Linked DNA regions of Sinorhizobium sp. BG8. The protein of the gene in region 1 binds, or shares a complex with, the protein of each later gene. Links are inferred from orthologs where the notes say so. Each region holds a gene or a part of one and is shown on either strand. Other genes may lie near its edges.

The links. The genes of interacting proteins can lie anywhere in the genome.
Region 2: the proteins of F3Y30_RS07865 (region 1) and tldD are in contact, whole or in part, in a solved structure (PDB 5NJ9), measured with the Escherichia coli proteins. The link is inferred for Sinorhizobium sp. BG8 from one-to-one orthologs.

Annotation. Positions count from the first base shown.
Region 1 is NZ_CP044011.1:1,705,507-1,710,818, reverse strand. Bases 987-3,878 are described here. They hold F3Y30_RS07865 (TldD/PmbA family protein), read right to left. Parts: upstream 3,160-3,878; coding sequence 1,813-3,159; downstream 987-1,812. Other genes in these bases: F3Y30_RS07860 (monovalent cation:proton antiporter-2 (CPA2) family protein), read left to right, coding at 3,279-3,878; F3Y30_RS07870 (3'(2'),5'-bisphosphate nucleotidase CysQ), read right to left, coding at 987-1,767. Outside these bases: waaA (lipid IV(A) 3-deoxy-D-manno-octulosonic acid transferase), read right to left, coding at 1-552; F3Y30_RS07875 (DUF4170 domain-containing protein), read right to left, coding at 656-892; more of F3Y30_RS07870, read right to left, coding at 955-986; more of F3Y30_RS07860, read left to right, coding at 3,879-5,111; F3Y30_RS07855 (patatin-like phospholipase family protein), read right to left, coding at 5,112-5,312.
Region 2 is NZ_CP044011.1:1,808,354-1,813,018, forward strand. Bases 677-3,541 are described here. They hold tldD (metalloprotease TldD), read right to left. Parts: upstream 2,885-3,541; coding sequence 1,469-2,884; downstream 677-1,468. Other genes in these bases: F3Y30_RS08340 (polysaccharide deacetylase family protein), read right to left, coding at 677-947; F3Y30_RS08350 (invasion associated locus B family protein), read right to left, coding at 3,014-3,541. Also shown: more of F3Y30_RS08340, read right to left, coding at 1-676; more of F3Y30_RS08350, read right to left, coding at 3,542-3,544; coxB (cytochrome c oxidase subunit II), read left to right, coding at 3,948-4,665. UniProt on the Escherichia coli protein: Metalloprotease involved in CcdA degradation. Suppresses the inhibitory activity of the carbon storage regulator (CsrA).

The DNA.
Region 1 (5,312 bases):
AGCGAGGTTCTCGAACAGCGCGTCTGCGAGCCCGGGACGGCTCTTCCAGCGCTTGAACGAGCGGTCCGAAAGGCGGCCGTTCACCAGGACCTGAGGGATGTGACGAGCTCCGAGTTCGAGGATCGTCATGGGCCAGATCTCGGATTCCGCGATGATCGCGAGATCCGGATGCCAGTAGTCGAGGAAACGGCTGACCGCAGGCTTGAGATCGAGCGGCACGTACTGGTGGATCACCCCGGAGCCGAGCCTTGCGGCAGCCACCTTTGCCGAACTCGTCGTGCCCGTCGTGAGCACCACCGAAATACCGCGGCGGCGAACCTCCTTGATGAGGGGGACGACAGCCGTCGTTTCACCGACGCTTGCGGCGTGAAACCACACCAGAGGACCATTCGGCCGCTCCACGCTGGCGCGGCCGTAGCGCTCGCGCCGTCTCGACCTGTCTTCCTTGCCCTTCGCGCCGCGGAAGGCCAGGTAGGAGCCGATGACCGGATAGAGCCCGACGCCAATCCAGCGATAGGCCGAAAGCGCGACCCGAGCGAGCACGCCCCTCATCGGCCATGGCTCTTCGGTTCAGCCGTCACAGGAAAAGAATTCATCAGGCACCCGCTTGTACAATCGGCCGGCATGGCCGGCCGATGACGAAAATTCATACGTTTCAGGCGTTCTCTGGATCGAGAAGGCGGTGCAGGTGCACGATGAAATAGCGCATGTGGGCGTTGTCTACCGTCATCTGCGCCTTGGACTTCCACGCCGCGAACGCGGTGGCATAGTCGGGATAGATTCCGACAATATCGAGGTCGTCCAGTTTGCGGAAGTCGACACCCGTGAGCGTGGTTAGTTCGCCTCCGAACACCAGGTGCAGACGCTGTTTCGTTTCGGTATTTTCAGCCATGTCATCTCTCAATACTTGTGCGACCGCCCTCGCAGTCGGTTTGCGGTATTCCGGCTCAAAGGTCAATGGCCGGAAAGGGTGTGCGACGCCCTCACAAACCGGGAAAGTCGTTCGAGACCCGCGGCGCACAGGATCCCGTGACTGACCTCGGGACGATTGTAGAAAAGGGCCGCGCCCTCGAGCGTTGCAAGCCCGCCGCCCGCACGCGAAAGGATGAGATCGGCCGCTGCGAGGTCCCAGTCGTGGGAGTTCCGCTTGACGAGCGTCGCATCGATCCGGCCGTCGGCCACCATTGCGAGGCGATAGGCGAGCGAGGGCACATGGGCGATGCGCTCGACCTCGCCGAGGCCCGACAGGTCCATGTTCGAGAGCATGTCCTGTGCGGCCGCGACACGCGTCGCACGCCCCTCCTCGGCAGGGGCAATCTGCAGCGGCGCGCCGTTCTTGAGGGCGGGACCATCGGCGATAGCCGAAAAGACTTCACCAAGTGCCGGTGCTACCAGAACGCCTGCGACGGGCCGTCCCCGGTGCACCACGGCGGCGCTGACGCACCACACGTCCAGTCCGGCGATGAAGGCCCTGGTCCCGTCGATGGGATCGATCACGAACACTGTCTCGCAATCAAGGCGGGCCGCATCATCGTCCGTCTCCTCCGAGAGCCATCCGTAGTTGGGCCGCGCTGAAAGCAGTTCCTTCTTCAGGATATCGTTGGCGGCAAAATCGGCGGCGCTGACCGGTGACCGGCCCTCGTTCTTCCACCAGACCTCGGGTGAGTTGCCGAAGAACTCCATCGCGCGGGCGCCGGCTGCCTGCGCCGCCCCAACGAGGAGCTCGAGATCAGCGCTCCAGGATCTTCCCGCTCTTGCGCCAGTCATCGGCCTATCCGTTCCCGCACCGGCCTGTGTCGGTGCGTTTGCCGTTCATTTTCCAGCAAGTGTCATGCCCTCGATGGCAAGGGTCGGTGCAGCCACGCCGAACTTGCGATCGATGTCGTCTGCGGGCGTAATGCGCATGAACATGTCCTTGAGGTTCGAGGCGATCGTCACCTCGGACACGGGGAATGTCAGCTCGCCATTCTCGATCCAGAAGCCTGAAGCGCCCCGGCTGTATTCGCCGGTGACCATGTTGACCCCCTGCCCGATCAGTTCGGTCACGTAGAAACCTGTTCCGATCGAGCGGATGAGATCCTCGGGCGACACGTCACCGGGCTCAAGCGCGAAATTGGTCGAAGCGGGATTTACCGCAGTGCCGCCGCGCACGCCGCGGCCGTTGGTGGAAAGGCCGAGCTCGCGCGCGGTCGAGGTCGACAGGAACCAATGATTGAGAATGCCGTCCTCGATCATGACGAGGCGCTCGCCGCGCACGCCCTCGCCATCGAAGGGACGCGATGAGGAGCCGCGAACGACAAGCGGATCGTCCGTCACGAAAAGGCCGGACTTCAGCACCTGCTTGCCCATCCGGTCGCGCAGGAAGCTCGTCTTGCGCGCGACGGAGGCGCCGTTGATCGCCCCGGCGATATGACCTGCAATCCCGCGCGCCACACGCGGATCGTAGACGACGGTGACATCCTTGGCGGTCGGGACCTGTCGCGGGTTCAGTCTTTTCACCGCCCGCTCGGCGGCACCGATGCCGATGTCGGCGGCATCGCGCAGGTCGGCGTAGTAGAGGCGGCTGTCGAAATCGTAGTCGCGCTCCATCTTCGTGCCTTCGCCCGCAATGACGCTGACGGATCGGCCGAAGCGGCTCGCCTTGTACGAGCCGGAGAAGCCGTGCGACGTGGCAAGGACCAGTCCGCCCATGCCGGCAGAAGCACCGCCGCCGCCCGAATTGGTGATCCCCCCATAGCCAACAGCCGCAGCCTCGGTCGCCAGGGCGGCTTCGGTGAGCTGATCGGCGGAAACCTCGGACGGATCGAAAAGCTCGAGCTCCGGCCAGTCTTTCGCCAGGTCGGACGGGTCCGCGAGCGAGGAGAACGGATCCTCCGGCGAGGCCTTGGCCATGGCGACGGCCCGCTCTGCGAGCAGCTTGAGATCGAAACCGGGGTTCGCCGACACGCTCGCAACCCGCTTGCCGACGAAGACGCGCAGCGAGAAGTCGTCGCTTTCGGAGGCCTCGGTTCCCTCCACTTTGCCTAGACGCACCGTGACCGAGCGGGAGTGCCCCCGCACGACCACAGCGTCTGCCGCATCGGCACCCGCCGCGACCGCTCGGTCGATCAGCTCGCTGGCTCTGGAGAGAAGGCTTTCGGAATCGACAGCATCGGACATGATTTGGCCTTTCATTCCTGCCCCATTTATTGTGCACTCCGACAAGCATCAAGGCCTGGGGCCGTGATTCTTCCAGACCACATCTCATAGATAGTCGCCTGCAAAAGGTTCCTGCGCGAATGCCGAATACCCATGCCCTCTTTTCCGAGACCCTGCTGCTGCTCGGCGGCGCGGTGCTTGCCGCACCTATTTTCAAGCGGCTCGGCCTCGGCACCATTCTCGGATATCTCGCAGCCGGCGTGGTGATCGGGCCGATATTGCATCGCATAAACGACGGCGAAGAGATCCTGGGCGTCGCCGAACTGGGCGTGGTTTTCCTGCTGTTCGTCATCGGCCTCGAGCTGAAACCCTCGCGCCTTTGGCAGATGCGGCGGCAGATCTTCGGCATGGGTATTGCCCAGGTCGTCCTCACGGGCGCCGCACTCTTCGGCATCGTCTGGTTCACGGGGCTTTCCGACTGGGCGGGAAGCCTCATCATCGGCTTCGGTCTTGCGCTCTCCTCGACCGCCTTCGCCCTGCAGATCCTGAACGAGAAGGGTGACACCAACACGCGATACGGCCAGGCTTCCTTCTCGCTGCTGCTGTTCCAGGATCTCGCCATCGTGCCGCTGCTCGCGCTCATTCCGCTGCTGGCGAAACAGCCGCCGGAAGATCCGACGAGTGCAGTTTACGACTTCACCTTCGCCGTCGCTGCCATCGCCGGCATGCTCGTCGCCGGCCGCTACCTTCTCAACCCGCTCTTCCATGCGATCGCCCGGACGGGCGCGCACGAGGCAATGATCGCGGCGGCACTCTTCGTAGTGCTCGGTTCGGCGTCCCTGCTGCAACTGGCGGGTCTCTCCATGGCCATGGGCGCCTTCCTTGCCGGAGTGCTGCTCGCGGAATCCTCCTATCGCCACGAGCTCGCCGCCGACATCGAACCGTTTCGCGGGATCCTGCTCGCCCTGTTCTTCATGGCTGTCGGGCTGTCCCTGGACCTCGAGGTCGTGACCAAGAACTACCTGATCATCCTCGCGGCGGTCCCGGCCCTGATGATCGTCAAGAGTGTCATCATCTTCGCGCTATGCCGCATCGCCGGCGCCAGCCGGAACGACGGGATCCGCGTGGCGCTCCTCCTGCCCCAGGGCGGCGAATTCGGTTTCGTCCTGTTCACGGCGGCGGCAGCGGCCGGAGTCTTCTCCACAGGCATGGCGTCGCTGCTGATCGTCATCGTTACGGTCTCCATGGCGCTCACACCGGCCGCGGCCGGCCTCGCCAACTTCCTGCTCAAGGAGGAAGCCGCGGAGGAACTGGAGGAGGATTTCGAGGGAGCGGGCTCCGACGTGCTGATGGTCGGTTTCTCGCGCTTCGGACAGATTGCCGCTCAGATCCTGCTTGCCGGCGGCAGGGACGTGACGATCATCGACTATTCCGCAGACCGTATCCGGCAGGCGGCGAACTTCGGCTTCCGCATCTATTTCGGAGACGGGACCCGCAAGGACGTGCTGACCGCTGCCGGCATCGAACGGGCCAAGATCGTCGCTGTCTGCACCCACAGGCGGGAGACGACCGACAAGATCGTCGATCTGGTGCAGGCCGAATACCCCAACGCGCGTGTCTTCGTGCGCTCCTACGACCGGGTGCACACGCTTTCCCTTCGCGCCCGCGGCGTCGACCACGAGACCCGCGAGACATTCGAGTCCGGCCTCGTTTTCGGACGAAGGACGCTGGAGGGACTGGGGATCCTGGAAGACGAGGCCCGTTCGATCAGCGACGACATCCGTCGCCGCGACGAGGAGCGACTGGTGCTGCAGGCGGCGGAAGGGCTTGCCGCGGGGCGCCACATGCTACTCTCCAAGCCGGTCCGGCCGGAGCCGCTGCTCAAGCCGAAGCATGTCGGGCATCTCCTCGAAGACGAGGACGGCGACGACACGACGGCGATCGGCGAAGCCACGCGACAGGCGGCGAGCTGACTATGGGTGGCTGTCGGGAGGCTGGCGCGACGGCTTCGAGAGAAGTTCATCCAGCGCGCGCTTCAGCTCGTCCCTGATGCCGGCGGTCGCGGCAAGGACGTCTCGCGCCTGCAGGAAGTCCAGCACCCGGAAGCGCCCCACCTCCGGTCGCAGCATGATGTCGGGCGCGCCTTCCCTGAGCTTCATGGCCACGATCGATTT
Region 2 (4,665 bases), 100 kb from region 1 along the record:
TTTTCGAGCGATCGCCGGTCCAGCGTACCCGGCTCGGTGGTGACCGCGAGCTTGAAGCCCAGCTCATGGGCGAACCTGTGTTCGCGTCCGGAGACGGCCGACGGGAAGCCGTAGGGGTAGGCGAAGGTCATCGGTCGCTTGCCCGAGATTTCCTGCACCCTGTCCGCCGAGAGGTTCATCTCCCCGCGCGCACCTTCCTCGGTCAGTCGCGCCAGGGCGCGGTGGCTCATCGTGTGTGCGCCGAGGGTTACCAGCGGGTTCATCGTCAGGCTCTTGAGCTCAGGCTCCCGCAGCACGAGCCGCTCCGTGATCATCAGCGGATCGATGCCGTATGACCGGGCGACGCGATCGAGCACGGTGACGGCCGCGGCCTCGTCGGGATTGGCGTGGATCGCGGCAGCGATCCGGCGGAAGGCCGCATTCTTCTGGTGCGGTGTCGCCAGTGGCAGCGTCACCGGACCGGTGCCGAGTTCGTACTCGATGCTCGGGACGCCGCGCAGAAGTTCGGCCAGCGTTTCCCACCATATGCTGTGCGTTCGTGCTGCGAAGCCGCCAGTGACGAAGACCGTGAACGGCACCTTGTGCCGGGTGAACACGGGTTGGGCATGAACCGCATTGTTGCGGTAGCCGTCATCGAGCGTGAACGCGGCGAAGCGCTCGGTTTCGCCGGCGCCCGCAAGTCGGTCGAGGAGATCCTCCAGCGGCACGAAGGTATAACCTTCCGCCGCAAGGTTGCCGATCGCTTCCTCGAGGAATTCGGGGGTGATTTCGAGATGGGCGTTGGGATCGAACGCATGTGCGGTTTTGGGACGCACATGGTGGAGAGTGAAGATCGCGCCGCGCCCGCGGGCCGAGGTCATCCAGCCGGCGCGTCCTGCAAGATGTGCAAACTCCAGCCCGCCCGCGATCGCGGCCTGTCGGGCAAACTGGCGAAGCACCGTCTTCACGTTTCGAAGTCTCCCGCTCGCGTCGGGCGGACGACGCCCAGACGATCGACGAGAGAAACTAATGCCTCACGGTTAATCCTTGCTGAAGATGGAAAAAGGTGGAAGTGCGCAAAAGCCGCGACTTTCTCCGCGCTGGAAGCCGGCCTCACGCGCCAATGAAGCGGTAGGCAGTCCCGGCCGGCCCGGGCCACGTCGGTCGCCCGACCGGGCCGGGAAGGGAAGATCCGGCCGCGCGGGCCGCCTCTGTCGATCCTTCCTCGGCCATCGCACGATCCCGTTCAGCGGAACAGGAAGTATATGAGGATAATGAGTGGTATCGGAACTCCCAGTAGCCAAAGCAGTATACCGCGTCCCATGACGACCTCCCGGATCAAGTGTTGCTCGCTGGTTTACTTGAAAACCGAAAGCGTAACCGAGATGGGGGCGATTTTGTTCCGTGACGCTATTGCGCGGCGTCACGGTGTACGCCGGCAACAATTGCCTTGTTCGCCGAGGCGGTCAGCTAAGAGAACAGGGCAGTCTCAGGCCTTGGTGCCGCCGACGGTGATCTGGTCCATGCGCAGGTGCGGCTGGCCGACACCGACGGGTACCCATTGTCCGCCCTTGCCGCAATTGCCGATCCCCGTGTCGAGCTTGGAATCGTTGCCCACCATCGTTACGCGCCGCATGGCGTCCGGCCCGTTGCCGATGAGCATCGCGCCCTTGACCGGCGCTCCGATGATGCCGTCCTCGATCAGATAGGCTTCGGTGCATCCGAACACGAACTTGCCGGAGGTGATGTCCACCTGGCCGCCGCCGAAGGAAACGGCATACAGCCCCTTCTTCACCGAGCCGATGATTTCGTCCGGGGTCTTGTCGCCCGAGAGCATGTAGGTATTCGTCATGCGCGGCATGGGGGTATGGGCATATCCCTGCCTGCGCCCGTTGCCCGTCGGCTTCATGCCCATGAGGCGTGCGTTCTGGCGGTCCTGCATGTAGCCGACCAGCTTCCCGTCCTCGATCAGGACATTGTAGGCGGAAGGCGTTCCCTCGTCGTCGACGGTAATCGAGCCGCGGCGGCTGTCGATGGTGCCGTCGTCGACGACCGTCACGCCCTTGGCTGCCACCTGCTCGCCGAGCAGACCCGCGAAGGCGGACGTCTTCTTTCTGTTGAAATCGCCCTCGAGGCCATGGCCCACGGCTTCGTGCAGCATCACGCCCGGCCAGCCGGAGGCGAGCACGATATCCATGGTGCCGGCGGGCGCTTCGATGGCCTCGAGATTGACGAGCGCCTGGCGAAGCGCTTCGTCGGCGCCGTACTGCCAGCTGTCTGTCGTCAGGAACGCGCCGAAGTTGCGCCGTCCACCGATGCCATAGCTGCCGGTCTCCTGGCGGTCGCCTTCACCGGCGACGACGGAGATGTTGATGCGTGTCATCGGACGGATATCGGTTACCCGGTGCCCGTCGGCGCGCAGGATGTTGACGACCTGCCAGCTCGCGGCAACCGACGCCGTGACCTGGCGAACCTTCGGCTCCTTGTCGCGCAGGTAGGCGTCGATCTCGGTCAATAGAGCCACCTTCTCCTCGAAGGTCGGACTGCCGATCGGGTTGTCCGCGCTGTAGAGGTGGCGGTTGGTGCCCTGCGGGGCGGCCGCATAGCTACCCGAGTGCCCGCGCGTCACGGCGCTTGCGGCCTCCGACGCCCGCTTCAGCGCCGAAATGGACATCTCGCCGGAATGCGCATAGCCGACCGCCTCGCCGGCGACGGCACGAAGCCCGAAGCCCTGGTCCGTGTTGAAGCTGCCGCCCTTCAGCCGGCCATTGTCGAAGGTCAGCGTTTCCGCCTGCGAATGCTCCAGGTAGAGCTCGCCGTCGTCGGCCTTTGCCAGCGTCTCCTCCAGCACCGCGCGCACCGATGCCTCGTCGGCGTCGAAAAGGGTCAGGAGATCGGTGTTCATGGCAGGCTCCGCTCATGCATGGTTTCGGTGCCTCCCATGTAGAGATGCGCCAGCCGCTCGGCAAGTTTAGACCTGCACGCGCTTCGTGTTGCTTGCGATATCCGGGTTTCTGTCGATAGGCGAGGGGGCCTACGGCAGCGCGTCGTAACCTTCGCCGAACCCCTTGAGGTCGACCGGTATGCCGATGCCTTCCTCGGGCGACTGGAACACGATGAATGTTGCGGTGGCGCCCGAACGGAAGGTTTTCAACAGTTCGTCTTCCAGCACCACTTCGGCGTAGCAGCCATCGGCAAAACAGCGCACGAAATAGGCGCGGCCGATGTCCTTGCCGTCGACGTTGAGGCCGAGACCGTTCGGCAGAAGCACGCCGAGCGGAGCCAGCACGCGCAGGATGCGCGCTTTGCGGTCGGCGGTCTTGAGCACCACGACGGAAAGGCCGACTTCGGGGCGGTCCTCCGCGATGACGTTCTGCATCAGGGCGCATTGCTCGCCGGTCGCGCCGGCCGGCTGGTCGCAGACGATCGACCAGGCACCATGGTTCGATTTGACCGTACCGGGCTGCTGCGCCGAAGCAGCCGGTGCGAACGCCGCTGCCGCAAATGCCAGCGCGGCAAGGCCGCATGCCGCTCTGGACAGCCGGGGAAGGGAACCGAAACCCATGAAAACCTCAAAAACTCGAATCAGACGCGCTATTCTTGAATAGCCGTCATTGAAATGAAAAGCCCCGCGCAGTCATTTCCAGTGCTTCAAGGCGGAAATTGGACCGAGAATGCCTTGTATCATCACCCTTCGTGGATGTGGACCCGGCCCGGGAGTAAAACCATGCGGACATGTGTCGGCCGGAGACGGGTTCTGCCACATTCGTAAAGGCGCAACATCCTATGTTATAAGGTGTCGCCGAATTCCCGCCACGGTTTCGCCACCCTTGTGTTTGCGCAAAAATGCCGCATGAGCATACCCCCATGGCTGTTGCGGCGGCGAGGAAACTGTGATTTTAAGCACACGGTATAGCAGGGATTCTGCGTCTGTTTGATCCCAATCAAACGCTTTGGGGAGATACGTTGTGAAAAACAAAGCTTTTGCAGTACTGGCCGCGATCGGCTGTCTGCTTTTTGCTTCGAGCGCTTTTGCGGACCAGCCGGTCGCGTGGCAGCATGGGCTTCAGCCCGCCGCCACCTCGATCATGGAAGAGATCCGCTGGTTTGAGCAGTATACATTGTGGTTCATTATCCCGATCACGCTCTTCGTTCTCCTCCTGCTGATCGTCGTCGTGGTCAAGTTCCGTGAAGGTGCAAACCCGGTTCCTTCCAAGACGAGCCACAACACGCTGATCGAAGTGATCTGGACCGTCGGTCCGGTAGTTATCCTTCTCCTCCTCGCAATTCCCTCCTTCCAGCTTCTGACCGCCCAGCTCGCGCCGACCGAAGAGCCCGAACTGACCGTGAAGGCGACCGGCTACCAGTGGTACTGGGGTTATGAATATCAGGTCGGAGAGAACCCTGTCTCCTTCGACTCGCTGCTGCTCCAGGACGCCGACCGTGCGTCGCTCGGCAAGGAAGACCGCGCCACCTATCCGCGCCTTCTCGCCGTCGACAACGAGGTCGTGGTTCCCGTCGGCAAGCATGTCCGTCTTCTCGTGACCGGCGCCGACGTGATTCACGCCTTTGCGATGCCGTCCTTCGGTGTCAAGATCGACGCCGTTCCTGGCCGCATGAACGAGACATGGTTCAAGGCTGACCGCGAAGGCCTGTTCTACGGCCAGTGTTCCGAGCTCTGCGGCA